DNA from 3 places in the Paenibacillus sp. ALE3 genome. Region 1 is predicted to be linked to each of the others. Evidence: riboswitches for the same ligand, from Rfam matches in the RefSeq annotation. Region 1 holds a riboswitch; each other region holds the start of a gene.
The links. A riboswitch is a leader RNA that binds a small molecule or an ion and turns the genes downstream of it on or off. The one in region 1 is predicted to bind glycine.

Region 1 (4,234 bases):
TGGTTTCGTGGCTTACATGGGGGGACTGATTTAACACTCTGGATACCGTAGCTTTGGAAAAGCCCGCCAGTTTTGCAATTTGATCAAGATTCGACATGATGCTTCTCCTCACCTAAGAAAAAAATACTTGACATGAAACGCGTTACAACAATTAGGATGCTTATGAGGGTATTACGTCTATTTTAAAGCATCTATCGGTGCATTTCAAAGGATAACGGTTACCGTTAGTTATTGATTCGCATTGCAGCACCTGATGGGTTATTGACTAGAGTGAAAACATTAGATAAGAAAAGAGGTTTTCATACCATGACGAAGACGCTAAAAGGATTCCCGCAAAACTTCCTATGGGGCGGGGCAACTGCAGCCAACCAATTGGAAGGTGCTTTTGACGTAGATGGAAAAGGCCTGTCCAGCGCAGACATGATAGCCTATGTACCTAAGGCAGAACGTAAAAACGATCATGCTATAGAAATTTCGTCTGAACGACTGGAGAACATCTTGGCAGGGAAGGTAAACGCCCGTTTTCCAAAGCGTGAAGGTGTGGACTTCTACCACCGCTACAAAGAAGATATTGCTTTGTTTGCAGAAATGGGCTTTAAAGTATTCCGGATGTCCATCCACTGGTCGCGGATTTTCCCGAATGGATATGATGCCGAGCCGAATGAAGCAGGATTGCAATTTTACGACAATGTATTCGATGAGCTGCGCAAGTATGGTATTGAGCCGTTGGTAACATTGTCACATTATGAAACACCGCTAGGTCTGACACAGAAGTATAATGGCTGGTTGGGACGCGAAGTCGTAGATCATTACGTAAAATATGCCGAAACGGTATTTACACGTTATAAGGATAAAGTAAAATACTGGCTGACCTTTAACGAAATCAATGTTATGACCATGAGTCCGTTTACTGGCGGCGGTGTGGTTATTGACCGTGTAGAAAACAAGCAACAAGCGATATATCAAGCATTGCACCATCAATTTGTAGCAAGTGCACTGGCGACCAAACGGGGACATGAGATCATTCCGGGTGCTCAGATCGGCTGTATGCTGGCTCGCATTGAAAGCTACCCACATACGTGTAACCCAGAGGATATTCTGAAAGCACAGCATGAAAATCAAATGAACCTGTTCTTTACGGATGTGCATGCTCGTGGGGAGTATCCCAACTATATGAACCGCTATTTTGAAGAAAATAATATTGTGATCCAGACAGAACCCGGCGATGCTGAAATTTTGAAAAATAATACGGTTGATTTTATCTCATTTAGCTACTATATGACCTTGACCGTATCGGCAGGTCCAGAAGGAGAAAAGGCAGCAGGGAACCTGATTGGCGGTGTGAAAAATCCGTATTTGCAGTCCTCCGATTGGGGATGGCAGATTGATCCGATCGGCCTGCGTGTTACACTAAATACGTTTTATGACCGTTACCAAAAGCCGCTGTTCATCGTGGAAAATGGCCTGGGTGCGTACGATAAGGTAGAAGAGGACGGCTCTGTGCATGACACGTATCGCATTGATTACTTGCGTCAGCATATTGCCCAAATGAAGGAAGCCATTGCTGACGGTGTTGATCTGATTGGTTACACCAGCTGGGGTCCTATCGACCTTGTGAGCATGTCTACTTCCGAAATGTCCAAGCGCTACGGATTTATTTACGTTGATCTGGATGATGACGGTAACGGAACGCTCCAACGCTCCAAAAAGGACTCATTTAACTGGTATAAAAATGTGATAGCAACCAATGGTGAAGAATTGTAATTCTATATCGTTTTGGGGGGTACAGCAGAGAAAATCCTTAGGATGCAATCTGCTGTACCCGCTTTTTGTATAGACACCCTATTGATTTGTCAGAGGGCTTCACAAATTTTTCACTTGTAATACGCTGAAAGTTTTCTGTATAATAAATAAAAATTTCATATGTCTGGTTGATGTTTGCGGGAGATGGAACGAAAGTTCCGACCGAAGGGGCAAAACTCTCAGGTGCTTAAGCTGATTTACAGCAACAAGCAGGGACCGTAAACGGACAGAACTCTGGAGAGACCCTTAATTGGGCGCCGAAGGTGCACCGCAGATTATCATCTGCTTAAACTCTCAGGCAAAAGGACAGAGACGCGAATAACCTGTGACAGGGAGTGCCCTAGGCTTTTATGAGCTTTTTAGAGGTAGAATCCTGCACCAGATGGTTTATTTTTCGTGCCTTTAACCTCTCCAGGAGTCGAATCAACGGATTTGACTCTTTTTTGTTTTCTAATATGCTGGAGGAGCGGGTTGAAATGAATTTGGTACATGTGTTAGAAACGATTAGCAGTTGGATATGGGGGGCGCCTCTCATCGTCCTTGTCATGGGAACGGGGTTATGGCTGACCATACGTCTAAAAATGTTGCAGGTATTCCGCCTGCCTCTGGCGATCAAGCTCATCGGTAAGGCCCCGAATGAAGGCAGCGGGGATGTAAGCAGCTTTGCGGCTTTGAGTACGGCGCTGGCGGCTACCGTTGGTACAGGAAGTATTGTCGGCGTAGCGACAGCCATTAAGCTGGGCGGGCCGGGTGCCTTGTTCTGGATGGTCGTTGCAGCCTTCTTTGGGATGGCGACGAAATACGCGGAAGGTGTACTTGCGGTAAAATACCGGGTGAAGGATCGGAATGGACAATTCTCCGGCGGCCCGATGTATTATATTGAAAAAGGCCTGGGACGCCGCTTTAAACCGTTGGCGATGCTGTTTGCTTTCTCGGGGATGCTGGTTGCGTTGTTCGGGATCGGAACATTTCCTCAGGTCAAGGCGATTGTATCCTCCACTGAAAACAGTTTTGGCGTTCCGCCGATTGTAACGGCACTGACTATTGCTGTCCTTACAGCTCTTGTCACCATCGGAGGACTCAAAAGCATTGCCAAGGTATCGACGAAGGTCGTTCCTTTTAAAACAGGCTTGTACGTACTGATTTGTATCATTGTACTGATTCGGTTTGCTGACCAGCTTCCTGCCGCAATCGCGCTTGTGCTTCATTCGGCATTTTCAACTACATCGGCAACGGGTGGATTTGCAGGAGCTACGATTATGCTGGCCATGCGCAGCGGGGTAGCCAGAGGCATTTTTGCCAATGAGGCTGGATTGGGAAGCGCACCGATTGCAGCCGCAGCTGCCAAAACCAAATGGCCTGCGGAACAAGGGCTGATTTCCATGACGGGTGTGTTTATTGATACGATGGTTATTTGTGTGATGACCGGGTTGACGCTACTGGTCAGCGGGGTGTGGAGCGGGCCTACCGATGCAGGTTTGATGACTCAGCAAGCATTTTCCAGTGCATTTCCGCTGGGAGCAGAACTGCTCACCATCATCCTGATTATGTTCGCATTCACCACCATGCTCGGCTGGAACTATTACGGAGAACGCTGTGTTGAATATTTGCTTGGGGTCAAGTGGATTAAACCATACCGTTATCTGTTCATCGTACTGGTTGGCGGGGGCGCGTTCATCAAGCTCGATGCCATCTGGCTGCTGGCAGATATTTTTAACGCAATGATGGCTTTTCCGAACCTGATTGCACTGCTCGGCTTGTCAGGCATTGTCGTTGCAGAAACCCGAACCTATATGAATTCTTTGTATCCTAATAAGAAAAAGGGCATTCTTGCAGGTGCCAATGTAGGGGCGGCTATCCAAGTAGAAGAAAAAGGACAAACGATCAATTCATAAATAATAAAAGGGAGTGCTCTCAGCCATCACAGGCTTGAGGACACTCTCTTTTAATTGTTATAACGATGCACGCAAAATAGCTAAAATATCTTCCTGTTTCAGCTTTTGATAATTACCGAAACCTCCGTGCTCCATTTCACGGGCCGCAATGCTTGCGATGTTTTCCAATTGTTCATCATTAATGTTGTAATCGGCCAGGGTAGAAGGGGCACCAAGACTTGTCCAGAACGCACTTAGACGGTCAATACCTTCCAAGGCAATTTCTCTGTCAGTTTTACCTACAGTGTCCAAGTCGAACATACTGAGCATCAGCCGCTTCATGCGTGCAGCATCCTGATCCACTGTATGTCTCATCCAGTTGGGAAACAGAATCGCTAGACCGCCAGCGTGAGGAATATCATATACAGCAGATAGTGCATGTTCAATGGTATGCGAAGCCCAATCCCCGAAGTAGCCCATTTGCAGCGTACCGTTCAGGGCAATCGTCCCAGCATATAATATCGTTTCGCGATGCTCATAGTTGTGCAAATCCTCCA
Region 2 (4,234 bases), 1.8 Mb from region 1:
TAAAATGACGAAGGTACAGGTAACTGTCCAGTAATCTGTAATCAATTGAAAAGAAAAGGAGCAAGCATGCGTCTAGGGACGACATGCTTGCTCTTTTTTTAAGGACGAATTCTCTTTCCCTTAATGTGTGGGAGAGATATTCGTTTTGTTTTGTAGAGGAAAAGTAGTTGGTTTAGAGCTTAGAAGCTACGACTTATCTTTCTTGGCCAGTGTGTTGCGTGTAAGGGATTCGGTCAAACGCTTGCCAGTCGGTGTCTGGGCCAAGCCGCCTTTGGCGGTCTCGCGGTGCTTTGACGGCATTGCGCTGCCGACTTCAAGCATCACGTCAATGACTTCGTCAGACGGAATGGCGCTGCGCACACCCGCCAAAGCCATATCCGCTGCGGCAAGTGCGGTCACGGCTCCCAGCCCGTTGCGCACGATACACGGAATCTCGACGAGTCCGGCGACGGGGTCGCATATCAGGCCGAGCGTGTTCTTGAGCGCTAGGCCTACAGCGTGAACGGCCTGCTCAGGTGTGCCACCGCGTAGCTCGACCATAGCGCCAGCGGCCATCCCGATGGCTGAACCAATCTCAGCCTGACAGCCTCCCTCCGCGCCGGAAATGAAGGAATTGTTGGCGATGACGTAGCCAATGGCTCCGGCTGCGAACAAGCCGTGCACCATATGCTCATCATCCCAGCCGAACCGCTCCTGCGCACTAATGAACACACCGGGGATGACTCCGCATGAACCTGCAGTGGGCGTGGCGACAATGCGCCCCATGGACGCATTAACCTCCGACACGGAGAGCGCATAAGCCATGGCGAGCGCGGAGGCATCGCCGGAGCAGGTTTCCCCTGTCCGCAGATATTCGGCTAAGCGCTTGCCGTCGCCGCCCGTTAATCCACTGCGGGATACGGTGTCTTGCGTCTGACCACGATGAACGGCCTCCTTCATGACTTCATAATAATCAGACATTTGGCGGAAAATTTCTTCTTCCGTTGTATTCGTCTCTTGTACCTGCTCTTGAATCATCAGGCGGCCAATCGTGGTGGATTCCTCCGCGCATATAGCGCTGATTTCATGCAGATGGCTAAATCGCATCAGATTCAGCTCCTTTTTTCAAATTAATCGTTTTAATTTCGTACATATGTGGTAAGGATCGTAGTTTTGCGATTAATTCAGCCGTAGGAGGACTGTCCGTTTCGATGGCTGTAAGTGCTTCTCCATCCCGACCTTTGCGATCCACGTGCATATAGGCAATGTTAATGTCAGCAGCGCCGAGCGCTGAAGTCACCGCACCTAATGTACCGGGCTTATCCGAGTGAAGAAGCACCAACGTAGACAGCTCTCCGGTCAGGTTGACTCGGAATTCGTTGAGCTGCTGGACATGGATGCTGCCACCGCCGATGGAGGAACCCAGCAGTGTACGCTGATCCTCACCCTTCCACAGCTCAAAACGGACGGTGTTCGGATGGGGGGCGGGTAGTCCGCTGACGGCAAATTCCACGGTCATCCCGGCCTGCTCCGCCCATTGCTCGGCATCTGGAATTCGATGGTCGTCTGTATCGTAATTGAGCAGTCCTGCGATGAGCGCTAGGTCTGTACCGTGTCCTTTGTATGTGTCGGCGAAGGAGCCGTACAGTGTCATGCGAGCACGGTCAGGCTGCGTCCCGAGCCAGTGACGGGCAACGCGTGCAAGCCGCACCGCGCCTGCAGTGTGTGAACTGGAAGGTCCGGTCATGGCCGGACCGATAATGGAAAATACATCTTTGAAACGCATGGTGTGGCCCCCTGTATGTTCTAGTACCATAGTATATGGTATTTCCGCGTTTTTGCGCGGCTATGACGGTTCCTAATGCTGACGTACAATGTGAGCGCAAAAAAGGACAGGATAAGGAAGTTTCCCTTATCTCTGTCCTCGTTACCTGAGAGTTTCGTGCGGTGTCCTTACCGCCTTACCCCTTGGGTGGCTTGCGCTCTCTCCAGAGTTGCGTCAGATGACGATACATGGACCTGAGAGATTATCCGCCAGCCGGGTGTTGGCGTCTTGCTCCTTCGGTGCCGCCAGCGTGTAAGCCCCTGGACAGACTCTCCCGTCATCTTCATTCGCGTATACCGTTCTACATATCTTTCTTAGCGTAATGTATGCTGTGCTCGGTGTCAATCGCAGGGTTCAATTTTTACATAAACAGGCGAGTTTCCAATAAAAAAGATTAAAATTTACATAATTATGGATGAAATCAGGAAGGAATTAGAAGATTGATAGCTAATCTGATAGAGGACAAGCACATTTATGGAATTATAGGAGGGATATTGACGTATGGTAAAAGGCTTGCGGTTCACAGGTTCACGCTTGAAAGGGGTGCTGCATCTGGCAGCGATCGTATCGCTGCTGATCGGGATCTTCGTTCCATTCGGTCAGGTCAAAGCGGAGGGAGCACTGACAGTAGCCGAGGCACTCCAGCGCCAAGGCAGTGGAGGCACAGTGACGGTGGAAGGTTACATCGTCGGACATGCTACCGGATCGAAAACGGCTAATTTTTCTTCTCCGTTTGCGAATGATTTTAACGTACTGATTGCCGACCAGGCCAATGAACGAAGCACGTCTAATCTATTGGATGTACAGCTGACATCAGCGTACAGAGGGCAATTTGGGCTAACAGGCCATCCTGAGCTGATTGGCAGCAAAATCCGTGTGACGGGTACACTTGGCGCCTACAATAATTTTGGTGGAGTGAAAAGTCCAAGCACTGTTGAACTGGTGAACGGAAGCGAGCCGGGGGAACCAGGTGAACCTGGCGAACCTGAACCTGGAAACCCGGGTCAACCCGGTACTACACTGCCGGATGGCAAAGGCAAAAAGGTGCTGTTCGATAATACGCACGCACAGACGGCTGGGGCAGCAGATTGGGTCATTGAAGGCGCCTTCTCCGACTTTGCCAATGGATTGCGTAATGTAGGTTTTACAGTGGACCAACTGAACCGTCCCATTCCTTTTACTTATGGAGAACAGGCCATAACCTATGATAAGCTGCGCCAATATGATGTGTTCATCATCGGTGAAGCGAATGTTGCCTTTAAGGCATCCGAGCAGGCTGCCCTGCTGCAATATGTGAATAACGGGGGAAGTGTTTTCTTCATCTCCGACCACTATAATGCGGACCGTAACAAAAACCGTTGGGATTCCTCTGAGGTTATGAATGGCTACCGTCGTGGAGCCTATACTAATCCGGCCAAAGGGATGACTACAGAAGAAGCAGCATCACCGGCGATGCAGGGGTTAACTAGCTCCGATTGGCTGGCGACCAACTTTGGTGTTCGTTTCCGTTACAATGCGCTTGGCGACGTGAATGCTACGGACATTGTAGCCGCAGATCAATCCTTCGGCATTACCAAGGGTGTACGCTCGATTGCCATGCATGCGGGATCTACGCTGGCTATTATTGATCCTACCAAAGCCAAAGGAATTGCCTATATCCCTACAGGTACGAAAAAATGGGGTAATGCTGTAGACCAAGGTGTCTATAACGGTGGAGGCCGTGCGGAAGGGCCTTATGCTGCGATCTCCAAGGTAGGTCAAGGCAAGGCAGCATTTATCGGTGATTCTTCCCCTGTAGAAGATGCTACACCGAAATATGCGCGTGAAGAAAACGGACAGTCGAAAAAGACATATGATGGTTTCAAGGAAGTGGACGATGCCACCTTCCTGGTGCAAACGGTCCAATGGCTTGCGTGGAAGCAGGACTACACCAAATTATCCGATGTGGCAGGTTTAACGCTGGATCAACCGACGAAGCTTCTGCCGTTTGAGGAGCCTGCGGCTTCCACAGAACCGCAACCCGAGCCTTGGTCTGCTCCAGCAGCAGGCTACAAATGGTACGATCCAAAAACGTTCAAGTCGGGCTCCTATGGAGCGGCTTCGTAATAAACGTAAAGAATTCAGTGTGAGTGGTTGGGTGCTAGTTTGCCGTTTGATCCTCTGTAGGGGATCAAACGGCTTTTTTGTGATGAAAATTAACCTGTGGTTGGTTATTTGATTACATTTTGTGCCAGGAAAGTCGCGCTACTGCTGGATCATTGATTTTTTAAATGATGTTGATAGCATAATCTTAATTGATATATCCATATACTGGTGATAGGATGTATTCAAATTATTCCGATAAAAACGGTATGTAATGTTCATGAGAGGTTTTAAACATCAAACATGGTGAGAATAAGCGGGACAAGACCATGGAGAATGGAGGAAGCG
Region 3 (4,234 bases), 160 kb from region 1:
GGATGCCCTGTCTCCCCATGACGGACAAGTACACAGATGCAGATAATGCAAGCAACGCTTGATTGGAGCAAATGTTAGACGTGGCCTTTTCGCGGCGGATATGCTGTTCCCGCGCTTGCAAGGTCAGCACGAAGCCGCGTTTGCCGTTACGGTCTGTGGTTTGGCCTACGATACGCCCAGGGATACGACGCATATGTGCCTGAGAAACGGCAAAGTAACCGCAGGTCGGACCGCCGAGGGAGGACGAGATCCCAAACGGCTGCGCGTCTCCTACAACAATATCCGCGCCCTGCTTGCCGGGCGCCTCCAGCAAGCCAAGTGCCAATGGGTTGGCACTGACGACCATAAGCCCCTTGTGTGCATGGATCAGGTCAGCCATCGGCTTCAGATTTTCCACGGCTCCAAAAAAGTTGGGGCTTTGGATCAAGACAGCCGCCGTCTGTTCCGATACGGCCGCGGCAAGCGCATCGACATCTGTTACGCCGTCCGAACAGCCGATCTCCACGATGTCCAAGTCCAATCCGCGTGCATAGGCTGCCAATACCTGGCGTGCCTCTGGATGGACAGAACTTGATACAATAAGCTGTTTACGGCGCGTGGCTGCGGCGGCCAGTGAGCCCGCTTCCGCCAGAGCTGTCGCTCCATCGTACATACTGGCATTAGCTACTGCCATGCCTGTCAACTCGCAAATATATGACTGGAATTCAAAAATGGCTTGTAGCTCGCCCTGGCTTACTTCTGGCTGATAGGGGGTGTAGGCTGTGTAAAATTCGGAACGTGAGGTGATGTGTTGGATAACGGATGGAATATGATGATCATAAATACCTGCACCAAGAAAGCTGGCATGTGTATCTGTATTGGCGTTTCGTCCGGCCAGCTCGGCCATGTGGCGAGTTAAGGCTCTTTCGTCGAGCCGAGAGGAAAGAGGAAGTTCCCCTTGGTATCGAATAGCCTCTGGAATGTCACTGAATAAATCATCAATGGATGATACGCCCACCACACGCAGCATTTCGGTTTGGTCTTGTTCGGTCATGGGGAGATAGCGATGCTGCTTCATAGGTTCTGGCTCCTTTCGAAAAGCAAAATTTAGATAGTAAATTAGCTAATACATAGTCTTAATTGGAAAATCCAGAATTTTATATCTGACATGATCGCTTGTTTAGAATGAAGAGGATTAAGATCAGCGTAGCCGTTTATAAAAGGGGGCTGGGACCACTTCCGCACGCAGGCGTTTACCACGAATTTCGACCTCCAGCGGTGTCGATAGGGTGCTAAAACGACTGTCCACCAGGGCCAGCCCCAGATTACGCTTCAAGGTGGGCGATTGAGTACCCGTTGTGACCTCACCGATGCGTTGACCTTCAGCGAACACCGGATAATGAGCGCGCGGGATACCGCGGTCAATCATTTCCAGCCCGATCAACTTGCGAGGAATTCCTTGTTCTTTTTGACGTTGCAGTGCTTCCCTGCCGATAAAATCTCCTTTGTTCAACTTGACGAAGAAACCTAAACCAGCCTCAAGCGGTGAAATTGTGGCAGATAACTCCTGTCCGTACAACGGGAGCCGTGCCTCGAAGCGCAGCGTATCGCGAGCACCAAGTCCAGCGGGAATCAGCCCATTCGATTCACCGCAACGAAGTAAACCATCCCACACGGCGGGTGCTTCCTCAGCAGGGATATAAAATTCAAAACCGTCTTCGCCGGTATATCCAGTTCGCGAGACAAGTGCTTTTGCTCCGAACAATTGCACGTTCTCATGGAATCGGAAAGAAGCCAGATTCGTAATATCTGCATCTGTCACAGCTGCGGCAATACGTGCAGCTTCCGGTCCTTGTAATGCCAGCAATGCTATCGCATCAGACACATTCTCCAGATGAACCGATGCAGGTATGTGGCGAATGAGCCAATCCCAATCTTTGTCGATGTTGGAGGCATTCACAACGAGCATGTAGCGCTCTGGTCCTTTGCAATATACAAGCAAGTCATCCACTACGCCTCCATCGGGGTAACACAGGAGTGAATATTGTGCTTGGCCCGGTTCCAACTGACTGACATCATTCGTAGTTACCTGTTGCAAAAAAGCCTCAGCTTCTTTGCCTTCAACCAAGAACTCGCCCATATGCGATACATCGAATAAACCTGCACGTTGTCGGACGGCCTCATGCTCCTTTTGAATGCCGCTAAACTGAACGGGGAGTTCCCACCCGCCAAAGTCAATACAACGAACCCCGGGCTGCGTCCCGTAGGACGAATATAGTGGTGTTCTTCGCAAATTAGACATTTTTTCACTCCTATCCAGTGTAATCGGCTAAACAAAAAAGACAGGCTAAAAGAAACGTATAGACGGCAGTCCATACTCTTCTTTCAGCTCTGTCCTTGATACCAGAAAGTTACCCCGGTGTGAACCAGGTTTCCCCTTGGGTGATCCGCTCTTTTCACGGATGCTCTCCAGAGATGCGTCCGGCAGAGGTCCTTTTGCCTGAGAGATTCACCTGCAATGCAAGTTTACTCCTTCGGCGCTACCTTTTGGATCAACGGTATGTTACCCGGTTTTGCAGATAACAACTTGACCCGATTCGCGTGTACAACTGTCTCACAAGCGACAACAGCTATGCGAATCTTTTTTGGTAGTCTCTCCCTCCGCGTTCATCCGCGTTTGCAGTTGTCGAGGTGTTTTCAAAAGCAATTACTATAACCCATTAATACGCAAATCCATTTAAAATGTCAATAAAAATGTCATATAAAACAACCTAAAAAACATTTATTGTATAAATAAGAATATGTAAGCGTTTGTTACAAGTTATCATTTTTTTATAGACTGCGCTATATGAGTTGGTATGGAGTATTTTTGTTAGTATTATTGACATGGATGTTCTTGTTGTCATAATCTTAACTTGTCTAATACAGGTGATCAAAAGCATTTTATTCATGTGGAAGTGAGGCGAAGCAGGATGAGTGAAGTGAAACAGCAACTTTGGTATACAGACGAACATGAGTGGGTTCAGCGCACAGTGGATGGGACGTTGCGGATCGGCATTACAGACTTTGCACAGCATCAACTGGGTGATATTGTTTTTGTGGAATTACCTGGGGCGGGAACAACGATTGGACAGGGGACGGGGATTGGTACAATTGAATCGGTGAAGACCGTATCCGATCTTTTTGCTCCGGTGACGGGAACCGTTTTGAAAGTAAATGAAGCTCTGGAAAGTACACCTGAGTTGGTGAATGAATCACCCTATGAAGAGGGTTGGATGATCGAAGTAGAGATGAGCAATGATGTCGAGGAAGCTCTGGGCAAGTTGCTGTCTGCGGAGCAGTACGAGCAGTTGATTTCAGATGAGCAATAATGAGCAATACAGCATGAAATAATAGCGCTTTATTCTGATTTTTTATATGGATATTGAATTAAATAAGAGCATCGTTAGTCCGCTCAGTTTTTGTATAAAATAGTCGCTATGACCTGACATAGCGGCTATTTTTTTGTTGTCTTTTAGAAGACGTATTTACGTTGTTTGCTCAGACTTAGAAGAGAGCATCACTATAAAATTGTGTAGATTTACAACAGTGTTTTTTCGACTAATTTCTATTGTTATCGGCCATATTAAGAAGAATTATGCAGGTATAATGCCTTGTCGTTACTTTAAATTTAAATGTTGTCATCAACGTTCATGACGAAAGTACGTTTTCATTTCGTTGATGAAGATAGCGCTGTCATTTAGTATGAATTTTAAGAAAAGGTAGTGATGCTATTTACTCACAAGGAGGATATGAATATGAGCACAGTGGACACAAAGTCCAGTTCAAACGGTGGCGCTCGTGTCGCCGTACAGCGTTTTGGCCGCTTTCTCAGCGGTATGGTTATGCCCAATATGGGAGCCTTTATCGCATGGGGATTAATTACGGCCCTTTTTATTCCGACCGGGTGGTTCCCGAATGAGGGTTTTGCACAACTGGTTGATCCGATGAAAAATTATTTGCTGCCACTGCTGATCGGTTACACGGGAGGCACGATGATTCACGGACAGCGTGGAGGTGTGATCGGTGCCATTATGACGATGGGGGTCATTGTGGGGGCCGATATCCCGATGTTCCTGGGCGCGATGGTAGCTGGTCCGCTGGCTGCATGGATATTGAAGAAGTTCGATAAGGCCATTGAGGGCAAAGTCAAATCAGGTTTTGAAATGCTGGTCAATAATTTCTCGGCTGGGATTATCGGTGCCATTCTAGCATT

Region 2: another riboswitch for glycine. It lies ahead of sdaAB (L-serine ammonia-lyase, iron-sulfur-dependent subunit beta); the one in region 1 lies ahead of ACXHJ2_RS03960 (alanine/glycine:cation symporter family protein).
Region 3: another riboswitch for glycine. It lies ahead of gcvT (glycine cleavage system aminomethyltransferase GcvT); the one in region 1 lies ahead of ACXHJ2_RS03960 (alanine/glycine:cation symporter family protein).

The regions. Positions count from the first base shown of each region.
Region 1 is NZ_CM134214.1:859,939-864,172, forward strand. It holds gene ACXHJ2_RS03950 (LacI family DNA-binding transcriptional regulator) at 1-97, opposite strand, end outside; gene ACXHJ2_RS03955 (glycoside hydrolase family 1 protein) at 307-1,764, shown strand; glycine riboswitch at 1,932-2,016, shown strand; glycine riboswitch at 2,028-2,123, shown strand; gene ACXHJ2_RS03960 (alanine/glycine:cation symporter family protein) at 2,280-3,698, shown strand; gene ACXHJ2_RS03965 (iron-containing alcohol dehydrogenase) at 3,756-4,234, opposite strand, start outside.
Region 2 is NZ_CM134214.1:4,848,332-4,852,565, reverse strand. It holds gene ACXHJ2_RS21740 (Ig-like domain-containing protein) at 1-34, shown strand, start outside; gene sdaAA (L-serine ammonia-lyase, iron-sulfur-dependent, subunit alpha) at 187-1,086, opposite strand; gene sdaAB (L-serine ammonia-lyase, iron-sulfur-dependent subunit beta) at 1,076-1,765, opposite strand; glycine riboswitch at 1,977-2,091, opposite strand; gene ACXHJ2_RS21725 (DUF6359 domain-containing protein) at 2,306-3,910, shown strand.
Region 3 is NZ_CM134214.1:1,023,665-1,027,898, forward strand. It holds gene gcvPA (aminomethyl-transferring glycine dehydrogenase subunit GcvPA) at 1-1,057, opposite strand, end outside; gene gcvT (glycine cleavage system aminomethyltransferase GcvT) at 1,181-2,281, opposite strand; glycine riboswitch at 2,361-2,457, opposite strand; glycine riboswitch at 2,458-2,650, opposite strand; gene gcvH (glycine cleavage system protein GcvH) at 2,952-3,350, shown strand; gene ACXHJ2_RS04715 (PTS mannitol transporter subunit IICB) at 3,777-4,234, shown strand, end outside.